2 regions of the Streptomyces sp. NPDC032822 genome follow, and region 1 is predicted to be linked to the other one. Evidence: riboswitches for the same ligand, from Rfam matches in the RefSeq annotation. Region 1 holds a riboswitch; the other holds the start of a gene.
What was found. Region 1 has a riboswitch for glycine ahead of gcvT (glycine cleavage system aminomethyltransferase GcvT). Riboswitches for the same ligand answer to the same signal wherever they lie in the genome.
Positions count from the first base shown of each region.

Region 2: another riboswitch for glycine. It lies ahead of gcvP (aminomethyl-transferring glycine dehydrogenase); the one in region 1 lies ahead of gcvT (glycine cleavage system aminomethyltransferase GcvT).

Region 1 is NZ_JBVIOL010000009.1:322,368-329,693, reverse strand. It holds gene glyA (serine hydroxymethyltransferase) at 1-721, opposite strand, end outside; gene gcvH (glycine cleavage system protein GcvH) at 737-1,114, opposite strand; gene gcvT (glycine cleavage system aminomethyltransferase GcvT) at 1,224-2,342, opposite strand; glycine riboswitch at 2,380-2,493, opposite strand; glycine riboswitch at 2,494-2,604, opposite strand; gene ACZ5VD_RS26505 (AAA family ATPase) at 2,776-3,450, shown strand; gene ACZ5VD_RS26500 (enhanced serine sensitivity protein SseB C-terminal domain-containing protein) at 3,519-4,322, shown strand; gene ACZ5VD_RS26495 (enhanced serine sensitivity protein SseB C-terminal domain-containing protein) at 4,521-5,321, shown strand; gene ACZ5VD_RS26490 (ABC transporter permease) at 5,629-6,636, shown strand; gene ACZ5VD_RS26485 (ABC transporter substrate-binding protein) at 6,707-7,326, shown strand, end outside.
Region 2 is NZ_JBVIOL010000034.1:36,379-43,704, reverse strand. It holds gene ACZ5VD_RS42360 (small basic family protein) at 1-19, shown strand, start outside; gene ACZ5VD_RS42355 (DUF881 domain-containing protein) at 25-861, shown strand; gene ACZ5VD_RS42350 (FHA domain-containing protein) at 923-1,828, shown strand; gene ftsR (transcriptional regulator FtsR) at 1,872-2,609, shown strand; gene ACZ5VD_RS42340 (bifunctional nuclease family protein) at 2,695-3,168, shown strand; gene ACZ5VD_RS42335 (MerR family transcriptional regulator) at 3,429-4,073, shown strand; gene ACZ5VD_RS42330 (DNA polymerase IV) at 4,132-5,547, shown strand; gene ACZ5VD_RS42325 (PRC-barrel domain-containing protein) at 5,612-5,983, opposite strand; glycine riboswitch at 6,097-6,194, shown strand; gene gcvP (aminomethyl-transferring glycine dehydrogenase) at 6,371-7,326, shown strand, end outside.

The sequences.
Region 1 (7,326 bases):
CGAGGATGATCCCGCCGCGCGGGCCGCCCAGCGTCTTGTGGGTGGTGGAGGTGACGACGTCCGCGTACGGGACCGGGTTCGGGTGCAGGCCCGCCGCGACCAGCCCCGCGAAGTGCGCCATGTCGACCCAGAGGTACGCCTCGACCTCGTCGGCGATCCGGCGGAACTCGGCGAAGTCCAGGTGGCGGGGGTACGCCGACCAGCCCGCGATGATCACCTTCGGGCGGTGTTCCTTGGCGAGCCGCTCCAGCTCGGCCATGTCGACGAGACCGGCCTCGTCCACGTGGTAGGCGACCACGTCGAACTGCTTGCCGGAGAAGTTCAGCCGCATCCCGTGGGTCAGGTGACCGCCGTGGGCGAGGTCCAGGCCGAGGATGGTGTCGCCGGGCTGGGCCAGCGCGAACAGCGCGGCCTGGTTGGCGGAGGCGCCCGAGTGGGGCTGCACGTTGGCGTACTCGGCGCCGAACAGCTCCTTGACCCGGTCGATCGCGATCTGCTCGGTGACGTCGACGTGCTCGCAGCCGCCGTAGTAGCGGCGGCCCGGGTAGCCCTCGGCGTACTTGTTGGTGAGGACCGAGCCCTGCGCCTCCATCACCGCGAGGGGCGCGAAGTTCTCCGAGGCGATCATTTCGAGGGTGGACTGCTGGCGCAGCAGCTCGGCGTCGACCGCGGCGGCGACCTCCGGGTCGAGCTCGTGCAGGGGCGTGTTCAGAACGGACATCAGGTGTACGACTCCTCAGCCGGCGGAAAAGGCGGTGTACTCGTCGGCGGAGAGCAGGTCGGCCGGCTCCTCCGCGATGCGTACCTTGAACAGCCAGCCGCCCTCGAACGGGGCGGAGTTCACCAAGGACGGGTCGTTGACGACGTCCTCGTTGACCTCGGTGACCTCGCCGGCCACGGGGGAGTACAGGTCGCTCACCGACTTGGTCGACTCCAGTTCGCCGCAGGTCTCGCCCGCGGCCACCGTGTCACCGACCTCCGGGAGCTGGACGAACACGACATCGCCGAGCGCGTTGGCCGCGTGCTCCGTGATGCCGACCGTCGAGACGCCGTCCTCGGCGCCCGACAGCCACTCGTGCTCCTTGCTGTAGCGCAGCTGCTGGGGGTTGCTCATGGCCTGAATTCTCCTGTACGCGGGGGAGTGCTGATGAAGGGGGGACTGCTGGAGACGTGCGTGAGCGGCGGGAATGTGCGCAGGGTCACGCACGGACCGCTTCGAGTGTCTACTTCTGTCGCTTGTAGAACGGCAGCGCCACGACCTCGTACGGTTCGTGGCTGCCCCGGATGTCCACGCTCACGCCCGCGGTGCCCGGCGCCGCGTGCCCGGCGTCGACGTACGCCATCGCGATCGGCCTGCCCAGCGTGGGCGAGGGGGCGCCGGAGGTGACCTCGCCGATCACCCGGCCGTCGGCGACGACCGGGTACCCGGCGCGCGGGACACGGCGGCCCTCGGCGATCAGGCCGACCAGGACGCGCGGCGGCTCGTGGTCGAGGTTGTCGACGGCCTCGCGCAGGGCGGCGCGCCCCACGAAGTCGCCCTCCTTCTCGAACTTCACCACGCGGCCGAGCCCGGCGTCGAAGGGGGTCAGCTCCGTGGAGAGCTCGTGCCCGTACAGCGGCATGCCCGCCTCCAGGCGCAGCGTGTCCCGGCAGGACAGACCACAGGGGACCAGGCCGACGCCCTCGCCGGCCTCGGTGAGGGCCTGCCACAGCTCGACGGCGTGTTCCGGCTTCACGAACAGCTCGAAGCCGTCCTCGCCGGTGTACCCGGTGCGGGCGATCAGCGCGGGGACGCCGGCGACGGTGCCGGGCAGCCCGGCGTAGTACTTCAGGCCGTCGAGGTCGGCGTCGGTGAGCGACTTGAGCACGCCGGACGACTCGGGGCCCTGTACGGCGATCAGCGCGTAGGCGTCCCGGTCGTCGCGCACCTCGGCGTCGAAGCCGTCGGCCCGCTCCACGAGGGCGTCCAGGACGACCTGGGCGTTGGAGGCGTTGGCGACGACCATGTACGCGGTGTCCGCGAGCCGGTAGACGATCAGGTCGTCCAGGATGCCGCCGTCGGCCCGGCAGATCATGGTGTAGCGGGCGCGGCCCACGCCGACGGACCCGATGTTGCCCACGAGCGCGAAGTTCAGGAGGGCGGCGGCCTGCGGCCCGGTCACCGTGATCTCGCCCATGTGCGAGAGGTCGAAGAGACCGGCACGGGTGCGGACGGCGTGGTGCTCGTCGCGCTCGGAGCCGTAGCGCAGGGGCATGTCCCAGCCGGCGAAGTCGGTCATCGTCGCGCCCAGCGAACGATGCAGGGCGTCGAGGGCCGTAAGACGGGGTGCGGTGCTGCTCATCGGACGGTTGTCTCCCAAGGCATGACGGCGAGGTCGTTCCTCCCCATCTGTCATCGGAACCTGAGAGGTTCGACGCGACCCCGCGAAACGGTGGTCACGACTTGCACCTTGGGTGGGGCCGCTGTCGGGGCGGCCCGCTTTTCAGATGTGCCTCGCCCGTGCGGTAACGGTGCCTGAGAGATTCAAGGGAGGGACTTGCTCCTTCGGCGTCCGGGCACTCGTACGACACACGTACGACCCGGAACTCTCCCGCGCGGATTCAAACGGCCGGTATGCAGTTGGCGCCGACATCATTGCACGCATCCCCGGCGCGCGGCAGGGCCGGATCTGTAACCGGGCTGTGGCAGTAAGCGCATGAAAACACGAGACACCGCGTATTACCTTCTCTTTACACTCGACGGGGAGGGACTCGTGACCACCCCAGGGGAGGACGATCACGGTGAACAGGACCACGGCGTACGCGACCACCTCGGCCCTCGCGCTGCCTCAGCAGCCCACGGCACCGGCCGAGGAGGCCTGCGCACCGCTTGCCGCACCCGTCGTCCGCGACCTGCGTGACCGCGGTGGCCACAGCCCGCACGCACTGCTCTTCGCCCCCCAGGACCTCGTGGTCATCACGGGCCTGCCGGGCAGCGGCAAGTCCACGCTGATGCGGCGCACGGTCAAGGGCGTCCGGATCGACTCCCAGGACACCCGCGACCACTGGGACGGCCGCCTGTCGCGCTTGCTGCCCTACGCGGTCTACCGCCCGCTGGTCCGCCTCGCCCACTACGCCGGGCTGCGCCGCGCGCTGCGCTCCGGTGCGGGCGTCGTGGTGCACGACTGCGGCACCCAGGCCTGGGTGCGCGGCTGGCTGGCCCGCGAGGCCCGTCGCCGGGGCGGCGTCCTGCACCTGCTGCTGCTCGACGTCACACCGGACACCGCGCTGGCCGGCCAGCGCGAGCGCGGCCGGGGAGTCTCGCGGTACGCGTTCCTGCGCCACCGGGGCGCGGCCTCCCGTCTGATCAGCTCGGTGGAGGACGGCGACCTGCCCCAGGGATGCGGCTCGGCGGTCCTGATCGACCGGGACGCGGCGGACGTCCTGCGGCGGATCGGCTTCACCGGCTGACCCCGACATGTCCGCACCCGCTAGCCTTTCAGCCACCACAGCGGTACTCGGCAGGCGGTAGGCGGCAGATGGACTTCCCGACGGACTTCCCCGCGGGCTTCTCGGAGTTCCCGGCACAGACACCCTCCCATCCCCACGGCGGATGGCCCGGCAACGAACTGGAGGAGGTGCTCTCGGCCTCTCTCGGCGTCCCCGGGGCGGGCGGACGGATCGTCGAAGTGCTCGGCCGCAGCTTCGTCTGGGTGCCGCTGCCCGGTGGCGGCGGCCCGCACAGCGGCCCGCTCGATCTGCCCACCCTGGAGATCGACGGCCAGGCCTATGTGCCGGTCTTCAGCTCCGAGGAGCAGTTCCGCCAGGTCGCCGGCGCGCACATGTCGTACACCATCGCGCCCGCGGTGGAGTTCGCCCGCGGTCTGCCCCCGCAGCTCGGCATCGCCGTGAACCCGGACGGCACGGTCGGTGTGCCGCTGCCCCCGGCCGCGGTGGCCGACCTCTGCCGCACCGGCCGCTCCCTGCTGGACGGCCAGGCCGGCGGCGGTCGCGTCCGGCTCTACCAACCGGACTGGCAGGACGACCCCATCGACTTCCTCGCCGCGGCCTCCGCCGAGTTCGCCGCGACCGGCGTGATCCGCACGGCCCGTCGCTGCCTCGCCGCCATCGAGACGGCCGCCCCGGTCATGTTCGTCGGCGTCGAACTCGCCCACTGGGACGCCCCCGACCTGCGCACGGCCCCCATGGACGCGCTGGCCGCCGCCCTCGGCCTGGCCCCGGCTCCCTGGCCGGTCAACCTGGTCCTCCTCGACGTGGCCGACGACCCGGTCGGCCACTGGATGAGGGACCAGGTCCGCCCCTTCTACCAACTGGGCTACTAGAGGACGCCGCGAAGGGCAGCGCCCCTGAAAGGGGCGCGGGGCTGTATCGATGTGCGGCTCCGCCGCGTGAGCGCGACCGGCCACACACCACCCGCACTCGCCGACGAACCGAAAGCCCCGAGCTCCTGGGCCGCTCCTGTCGGCCACGCCACATAAGCTGTTTCATAACCACGGCAACTTCACGAAGGGGCGGTACAGGTGAGCGCCAGCGGCATCGCAGCCGGCCAGGTCGAGCACATGCTGCGCCAGGTGACGCCGGGGCGCTACGACGCCTACGAGGCGCTCCTTCGCGCCCTCGCGACCCCGGGCTCCGGCCAGGTCTGGATGCTCCTCTGGCACGGCCAGGCAGGCTCCCCCGACGCCCAGTACGGCAGCATGGCGGTCGACAGCTACGGCTACGCCCCCTGTGTCACCTCGGCCCAGGAGCTCTCGGCCAGCGGCTGGAACCGCTCCTACGAAGTCGTCGACGGGGTCGACGTGGCCCGCACCCTCTACCCCGACCACTTCGGGCTCTGGCTGAACCCGCACGCCCCCGGCGGCGGCGTCGGCATCCCCTGGCTCGACCTGCGCCGCATCGCGACCGGACTGGAGCGCCAGCCCGCCGGCCCGCTGCGGCTGTCCGAGCCCGGCATCGAGATCCCGCAGTTCTACGGCCTGCTCGCGCAGAACGCCCACCACACCCCGGCCGTGCGCGCGCTGCGCCGCGCCTGGGTGCAGCCCGCGCTCGGGGCGCCCTACCTCGCCATCGGGCTCGACGTGTACGACACCAGCCCGCCGGCCGTGGACTCGGTGCGCGCGATGATGCAGCAGTCGATCGGCGCGGTCCCCGACGGGCTGCCGGTGTCGACCGTGGCGATGTCCGACGAGTACGACCCGGTGGCGCTCTGGATGCGGGCGAGCGCCCGGCCGTTCTACGACCGCGAGGCCCACGCCGCGCCCGCCCCGGCCCAGGCGCCGGCGGCCGGGTACGGCTATCCGCCGGCCCGCGGCAGTTACTGAGAGTACATGCCGCCGGCGTCGGCGGCCCCCCTCGTCTTCGCGCGTAGATAGGGGTGGATAATGCCTGCGTGTACCCTATGTCCCCATTGGTCCGCGTCCGACCCGCGTTACCCGCCGTCCGGATAACGGAACCCTCTGGCCCGCATCACGTTTATGCATCCATTCACCGCCAAGTCTGGCAACAGATCGCCAAAGCGTTGAAGACTCCCGCACCAGGGGCCTTCGCCCCAGGAACGACGGACTGATCAACGCCGCCACAGCGGCAAGTGCGGGCCGGCTACCGCCGGTTGAGAGGGGTCCCTGCCAGATGACGGCACCATTGCACGAGCCGACCGCGGAAGCGGCCCCGAGCGCGGCCGAAGAAGCGGCGCTGGTCAGCGCCGATCCGAAGGCCGTACAGGGGCGCTCCCTGGGCCGGATCGCCTGGGAGCGCCTGAAGCGGGACAAGCTCGCCCTGACCGGTGGCGTCGTGGTGCTGATCCTCATCATCGTCGCCGTCTTCGCCCCCGTGATCACCAAGCTTCTCGGGCAGGACCCCGACCTGTACCACGAGAACCTGATCGACCCGCTGTTCGGCACACCCACGGGATCGCTGGGCGGCATCAGCGGCGACCACCTCCTCGGTGTCGAGCCGGTCAACGGCCGCGACATCCTCGCCCGCATCCTCTACGGCGCCCGGATCTCGCTGCTGGTCGGCTTCCTGTCCGCGATCGTCGCCGTCATCCTCGGCACGATCCTCGGAGTCCTCGCCGGCTTCTTCGGCGGCTGGGTCGACTCCGCCATCAGCCGCGTCATGGACGGCCTGCTGGCCTTCCCGCAGCTGCTGTTCATCATCGCGCTGGTCTCCGTCATGCCGAACGAGATGCTGGGACTGACCGGCACCGGCGTGCGCGTCTTCGTGATGATCCTGGTCATCGGATTCTTCGGCTGGCCCTACATCGGACGTGTGGTGCGCGGCCAGACGCTCTCCCTGCGCGAGCGGGAGTACGTCGAGGCGGCCCGGTCGCTGGGCGCCGGGCGGATCTACATCCTGTTCAAGGAGCTGCTGCCCAACCTGGTGGCGCCGATCATCGTGTACACGACGATGATGATCCCCACCAACATCCTCACCGAGGCGGCGCTCAGCTTCCTCGGCGTGGGCGTCAAGCCGCCCACGGCCTCCTGGGGACAGATGCTCTCCAGCGCGCTCGACTACTACGACGCCGACCCCATGTACATGGTCGTTCCGGGTGTGGCGATCTTCATCACCGTCCTTGCCTTCAACCTCTTCGGCGACGGCGTGCGGGACGCGCTGGACCCCAAGGGCTCCCGCTGAACTGCCGTACCCCAAGCGTCCCGTGGCATCGACTACGGGGTCTCTCATCTAATCCGGAGGATCCGAGATCGTGACTACCCAACGCACCTCAGGGCGGCGAAAGCAGGCACTGGCCGCCGTCGCCGCGGTCGCTGCGCTGCTGACCACGGCGGCGTGCGGCGGCGGTGGCTCTGACGACGACGGCGGTTCGAAGACCGGCGCCGCCGGCTACGACGCCGCGAACAACAAGGTCGCCCAGGCCTCGCTGGCCAAGAAGGGTGGCACGCTGAAGTTCGGTGGCGCCCAGGACGCCGACTCGTGGGACACCACGCGCGGCTACTACGGCTTCATGTGGAACTTCTCGCGCTACTACTCGCGCCAGCTGGTCACGAACAAGGCGGAGACCGGCAAGGCCGGCGCCGAGGTCACCCCGGACCTCGCCACCGACGTCGCCAAGGTCACCGACGACGGGAAGACCTACACGTACACCCTGCGTGAGGGCATCACGTGGGAGGACGGCAAGGCGATCACGTCCAAGGACGTGAAGTACGGCATCGAGCGCGTCTGGGCGCAGGACGTGCTGTCCGGCGGCCCGGTCTACCTGAAGGACGTCCTCGACCCCAAGGGCGACTACAAGGGCCCGTACAAGGACAAGTCCGCGGACAAGCTGGGTCTGAAGGCGATCGAGACGCCCGACGACAAGACCATCGT
Region 2 (7,326 bases), on a different contig from region 1:
ACACGTGTTCCGGGCGTGAGGCGGATGAGCGACCAGAACGAGACAGGCGAGAACAGGCTGCGCAAGGAGCTGCCGCCGGAGGCAGCGACCGCCGGCGCTCCGGAGCCGACGGCGGACGCCTCCGAGGAGCCGCCGCAGCGCCTGGGCCGGCAGCGGCTGGCGAACGGGCTGTGGCCGCCGCGGGTCACCCGGGCCCAACTCATCGTCGCGGTGCTGCTGTTCGGGCTGGGTTTCGGTCTGGCTGTTCAGGTGGCGTCGAACAGTGACGGTGACAGCGCGCTGCGGGGCGCCCGTCAGGAGGATCTGGTGCGCATCCTGGATGAACTGGATGACCGTACTCAGCGTCTTGAAGACGAGAAGCAGGGCCTTGAGAAGCAGCGGGACGAGCTGGAGAACAGCTCTGACCAGGCCGAGGAGGCCCGCAAGCAGACGGTCGAGAAGGAGAAGCAGCTCGGCATCCTGGCGGGCACGGTGGCCGCACAGGGGCCGGGTATCACGATGACCATCGACGACACGAAGGGCACGGTCAAGGCGGACATGCTCCTGGACGCGATCCAGGAGCTGCGCGCGGCCGGTGCGGAGGCGATCCAGGTGAACGGCGTGCGCGTGGTCGCGGGCACCTATCTGACCGACTCCGACAAGAGCGTGAGCGTCGACGGGAACAAGATCAACGCTCCCTATCGTTTCAAGGTCATCGGTAAGCCGCAGGACCTCGAACCGGCGCTCAACATCCCAGGAGGCGTGGTGCAGACTCTGGAGAAGGAGCAGGCCACCGTGAGCGTCGAGCGGTCGGACAAGATCGTCGTGGACGCCTTGCGAGCGGCGAAGCGGCCTGACTACGCTCGGTCGTCCTCCCAGTGAACCGGGGGTGCATGGGGGGCGTCCGGCCAGGGCAAGAGGTTGCGGGGGGTCGGCGCACCGATTGGGTGGTGCGTGGTGGAAACTGTCTGGTGGATACGGACGTTGTGAGGATGTCCGGGTCGACCGGTGTGTTCAATCAGGGTTCGTCCTGCCCCACGGGCGGGTCTGTTTCGGTCAAGGGGAATCGCCCGTGAAGTTGTTTGCGAAGTTGTTCGGCAAGAGCGCGCGAGAGGGCAGCGACAACGCGACCGCCCGCCATCGCGCACAGCCTGACGCAGAAGGCCAGCGCCCGCTGTTCCGGGATCAGGTCGGCGGTCCCGGCGAGGACGTTCCGGGAGGTCAGGGCGCGCCGTCAGTTGACCCTGCCCAGTCCGGAGGCATAGGTTTCGGGCAACCGTCAACCTCAAGTACGGGTGGAGGGTTTTCCCCTATGTCGGCCCTGGTGTGTACGAGGTGCGGTAACCGCAACGCGGAGAACAGCCGCTTCTGTTCGAACTGTGGTGCTCCGCTGCGGGCCGGCGCCGCCCCAGAGCGCCCGTCCGAGACGACGTCCACGATCTCCATCTCCGGGCTTGAGGCCTACGACGCCGAGGTCACGGGTCAGACGCAGATGCCCATGCTCTCTCCGGAGGCACAGGCGGCGGTCGACGCGCTGCCGCTGGGCTCGGCGCTCCTGGTGGTGCGTCGCGGACCGAACTCGGGCAGCCGCTTCCTCCTGGACGGCGACCTGACCACGGCCGGGCGTCACCCGCAGAGCGACATCTTCCTGGACGACGTCACGGTCTCCCGTCGGCACGTGGAGTTCCGTCGCGGTCAGGACGGTTCGTTCACGGTGGCCGACGTGGGCAGTCTGAACGGTACGTACGTCAACCGTGAGCGCATCGACCAGGTGGCTCTGAACAACGGTGACGAGGTGCAGATCGGCAAGTACCGGCTGGTCTTCTACGCGAGCCAGCGAGGCTACTGACCCTCCCCCAGACTCCATCCGGGGGAACCCCCAGGGAAGGTCCATGCTTCAAACACCGAGCGGCGGTGCCGGGAACGGTAACGCCGCCACGGACAGTGGGCTGATGAGTATCGGCACGGTGCTGAACGCGCTGCGCGACGAGTTCCCCGAAGTCACCATCTCCAAGATCCGCTTCCTGGAGTCGGAGGGGCTCATCGAGCCGCAGCGGACCCCCTCGGGGTACCGCAAGTTCAGCGCCCACGACGTCGAGCGCCTCGGTCACGTCCTGAGGATGCAGCGGGACCACTATCTGCCGCTCAAGGTGATCCGTGAGCACCTGGACGCCATGGAGCGCGGTGAGGCACTGCCGTTGCCGGCGGTGGGCCGCCAGCGGGACGGTGAGGGCGTCGTTGAGATCGCCGAGGCGCCCACGGCCGCCAGGATCGGGCGGGACGAGCTGATGGCCGCCGCCGAGATCGGCGAGCAGGAACTACAGGAGTGGGAGTCGTACGGGCTGATCACTCCGCTGCCCGACGGGGCGTACGACGCGGAGGCGGCCACCGTGGCCTCGCTCGTGGCCGAGCTGGGGCAGTTCGGGATCGAGCCGCGCCATCTGCGGGTGATGAAGGCGGCGGCCGACCGTGAGGCCGGACTGGTGGACCAGGTGGTGGCTCCGCTGCGGCGCCATCGCAACCCGCAGACCAGGGCACACGCCGAAGCGCGTACGAAGGAACTGGCCGGGCTCACGATGAAGCTGCACGCGGCACTCGTGCAGACCGCGCTGGGCGTGCGGCTGCCGTGACGTCGGCCCTTCGGCGCAGGCCGGATCGGCCGCCCGTTCTCTGCCCGACTACCCAAACGTCCCGGGCACGGCCTAGGGTTGCTGTGTGAACGAGCTCGATGTCGTAGGTGTCCGGGTCGAAATGCCCTCCAACCAACCGATCGTGCTCCTGCGTGAAGTGGGAGGCGACCGCTACCTCCCCATCTGGATCGGGCCTGGGGAGGCTACGGCGATCGCTTTCGCGCAGCAGGGCATGGCACCCGCTCGACCGCTGACCCACGACCTGTTCAAGGACGTGCTGGAGGCTGTCGGCCAGGAGCTCACCGAAGTGCGCATCACGGACCTGCGTGAGGGCGTCTTCTACGCGGAGCTGGTCTTCGCCAGCGGGGTCGAGGTGAGTGCCCGCCCCTCCGACGCGATAGCACTGGCCCTGCGGACCGGAACGCCCATCTACGGCAGTGACGGTGTGCTGGACGACGCCGGCATCGCGATCCCGGACGAGCAGGAGGACGAGGTGGAGAAGTTCCGCGAGTTCCTCGACCAGATCTCGCCCGAGGACTTCGGCACCAGCAGCCAGTGAGACATCCACGAGCCCGGCGGGCGGACAGCCCCGCCGGGCTCGTCCATGTCCGGTGACGTCTCAAATGCCGGCATTTGCCAGCGGCGCGTGAGAGAGTCCTGCAAGCCACTACGAGCGCATTCGGCTAGCCTTTCCCCGCGGTTGGGTGCGGGAAACCACTCGTAGGGTGATTATCACCCGGCGTGCCGAGTGTGGCGATCGTTGACGCGCCCCTGGTGACTGCCTACCGTCGAGAAGGCAGGTCAAGGACGGAGGTCGGCGTGAGAAGCAGGGGCGACGGTACGGCTGGGGGTGCCCCCGGACGCAGTCTCGGGGCGAGCGGCCCGTACCCGCTTCACAGCAACGCGGTCGATCACGCTCCGCAGCGACCGGCGGCCGTGCCGAGCAGTGGAGGGGCGACGTCCATGGCGTCCGAACAGATCGGCTACCGCGGTCCCACGGCCTGCGCGGCCGCCGGTATCACCTACCGGCAACTGGACTACTGGGCCCGCACCGGCCTCGTGGAGCCGAGCGTGCGGCCGGCCCACGGGTCGGGGACGCAGCGGCTGTACAGCTTCCGGGACGTCGTCGTCCTGAAGATCGTGAAGCGCTTTCTGGATACCGGTGTGTCGCTGCAGAACATCCGCACCACCGTGCAGCACCTCAGGGAACGCGGTTTCTGCGACCTGGAGCGCATGACGCTGATGAGCGACGGTGCCACGGTCTACGAGTGCACCTCGCCGGACGAGGTCCACGCACTGCTCCAGGGCGGTCAGGGGATCTTCGGGATCGCCGTGGGTGTGGTCTGGCGGGACGTGGAGAGCGCGCTCTCCCAGCTGCACGGGGAGCGGATCGACACCGGGGAGACCCTTGTCGGGCACAACCCCGCGGACGAACTGGCGCGGCGGCGCAACCGGGCGGTCTGAGCGCCGGCCCGGCTCTTCGGAGACGGCATTGTCAGTGGCGTAGGGCAGCATCGGGGATGTGAGAAGCGCGCCCACGATCCTGCATCTCGACATGGATGCCTTCTTCGCCGCGGCGGAGCAGGCGTCCAAGCCGAGCCTGCGCGGGAAGGCCGTGGTCGTGGGTGGGCTCGGGCCGCGGGGTGTGGTGGCCACGTCGTCCTACGAGGCACGGGTTTTCGGGGTGCATTCGGCGATGCCCATGGCGCAGGCGCGCCGGCTCGCTCCGAACGCGGCGTACCTCGTGCCGCGCTTCGCGTTCTACCGGGCCATCAGCGAGCAGGTGATGGGGCTCCTGCGGGCGCTGTCGCCGCTGGTGGAGCCGTTGAGCCTGGACGAGGCGTTCGTGGACCTGGAGGCCGGGGAAGCGGCCTGGGACGGTGAGTCGGCGCGGCTGGCCGGGATCAGGCTGCGGGCCGACATACGGGCCTTCACCGGGCTCACGGGGTCGGTGGGGCTGGCCGCCTCCAAGATGCTCGCGAAGATCGCCTCGGAGCAGGCCAAGCCCGACGGACTGGTGCTGATCGAGCCCGGGACCGAGCGGGCGCTGCTGGGGCCGATGTCGGTGCGGACGCTGCCGGGGGTCGGGCCGGCCACGGGTGACCATCTGCGGCGGGGCGGCATCCACACCATCGACGAGATCGCCGAGGCGGGCGAGGACGAGCTCGTGAGGCTGCTCGGCAAAGCGCACGGTCATGCGCTGTACGCCATGGCGCTGGCGCACGACGAGCGGCCCGTGGTGGCCGAGCGGGAGACGAAGTCGGTGTCCGTGGAGGACACGTACGACGTCGACATCCATGACCGGCTCAGGGTGGGGATGGAGGTGCAGCGGCTCGCCGACCGGTGTGTGCGGCGGCTGCGTGACGCGGGGCTGTCCGGGCGGACCATCGTGCTCAAGGTGCGGAGGTACGACTTCTCCACGCTGACCCGGTCCGAGACGCTGCGGGGGCCCACGGACGACCCGGGGGTGGTGCGGGAGGCCGCGGCACGGCTGCTGGACTCCGTGGACACGACGGGCGGCGTGCGGCTGCTGGGAGTGGGGGTGAGCGGGCTGGCCGACTACACACAGGAGGACCTGTTCGCGCAGGCGGCGGGGGAAGCCGAAGCGGGGGAGCGCAGGGAAGCGGGGGCGGTGGAGGATGCCGTCGACGCGGCTGTCGTGGAGCCTGTGGCGCCGGTCGAGCGGCGGTGGGTGTCGGGGCACGATGTGCGGCATGCCACGTACGGGCACGGCTGGGTGCAGGGAAGCGGGCTGGGACGGGTCACCGTGCGGTTCGAGACGCCCGACTCGGAGCCCGGGCGGGTGCGGACGTTGCGCATCGACGATCCGGAGTTGGAGGTGGCGGAGCCGTTGCCGCTGGTGGCGCGAAGACCGGGCGAGGGTGGGGACGGTGACGGGGGGTCTTCGGTGGATGGAGGGAGAGCGCGGGCGGGGTGAGTCGCGCGTCGGTGCCGTGGGGCAGGTGAGGCGGAGGGACTCGGGGCTGCGGGGTCGGTGGGGATCAGGCTTCCTCTGTGCCTGCCAGCCTGCCGAAGTCGTGGTCCGGGAAGGGGGGAGGGGCACTGATGTCGAGGCCGTAGTGGTGGTAGAGCTGGAGTTCCTGGTCGGGGGAGAGGTGGCGGCCCACTCCGAAGTCGGGGGCGTCCTTGATCAGGGCGCGGTCGAAGGGGATGCGGAGGGTGCCCTCGATCAGTTCGCTGGGCTCCAGGGGGACGAAGGCGTCTCTGGAGAAGAGGCCGGTGCGTATGGCCGCCCACTCCGGAACGCCGGTCGCGTCGTCGAGGTAGACCTCGTCGATGGTGCCGATCTTGGTGCCGGTGCGGTCGAACGCCTTGCGGCCGATCAGGTTGCGCGGATCGATGTCGGTCTGCACGGGCCCTCCACTTGCTCGCAACTCATCCGTAAACACTACAAAAGAGCAGATTCAGGGAGGCGGCCACTTGAGGGATCGGGCGTTGACCTCGCTGGTAGGCTGGCAGCGGCTGCTGACCCCGTGCGGGAGAGTCCTCCGGACACCATCCGGAAGGCGCCGAAGGAGCAAATCCTCCCCGGAATCTCTCAGGCCCACGTACCGCACGGACGAGGTCACTCTGGAAAGCAGGGCGGGTGTCGACGGCTTCCGCTCTCACCGACGGTGAAAGCCGGGCACCCTCGGGCGGCCCGGTGAAACTCTCAGGTTGAGATGACAGAGGGGGAGGCCGTCGGGGTACCCGTGCCGGGGTTCCCCTCGAAGGTCGCGTCAGACCAGGAGGCCTCCGCAATGACTGCCCACCGCATTCCGCTCGCCGAGCTCGAACAGGGCATCCCCTTCGAGCAGCGCCACATCGGGCCCGACCAGGAGGCGCGGGCCAAGATGCTCGCGCAGGTCGGATACGGCTCGCTCGACGAACTCACCGCCGCCGCGGTCCCGGATGTGATCAAGAACGCCGACGCGCTGGAGCTGCCGGGCGCCCGCACCGAGGCCGAGGTGCTGGCCGAGCTGCGGTCGCTGGCCGACCGCAACCAGGTGCTCGACTCGATGATCGGGCTCGGGTACTACGGGACCTTCACGCCGCCCGTGATCCTGCGCAACGTGATGGAGAACCCGGCCTGGTACACGGCCTACACGCCGTACCAGCCCGAGATCTCCCAGGGGCGGCTCGAAGCCCTGCTGAACTTCCAGACGATGGTCGCCGACCTCACCGGGCTGCCGACCTCCGGTGCCTCGCTGCTCGACGAGGGCACCGCGGCCGCCGAGGCGCTGGCGCTGTCCCGGCGTATGGGCAAGAACAAGAAGGGTCTCTTCCTCGTCGACGCGGACACGCTGCCGCAGACCGTCGCCGTGATCCGGACCCGCGCCGAGCCGACCGGCGTGGAGGTCGTCGTCGCCGACCTCGGCGAGGGCATTCCGGCCGGGCTCGCCGGGCGGGAGATCAACGGGGTGCTGATCCAGTACCCGGGCGCCTCCGGGGCCGTACGCGACATCAAGCCGCTCATCGACCAGGCCCACGAACTCGGCGCGCTCGTGACCGTCGCCGCCGATCTGCTCGCGCTCACGCTGCTGAAGTCCCCGGGCGAACTCGGTGCGGACATCGCGGTCGGGACGACGCAGCGGTTCGGGGTGCCGATGGGCTTCGGCGGGCCGCACGCCGGATACATGGCCGTGCGCGAGAAGTTCGCGCGCAGCCTGCCCGGGCGGCTCGTGGGGGTGTCCGTGGACGCCGACGGGAACAAGGC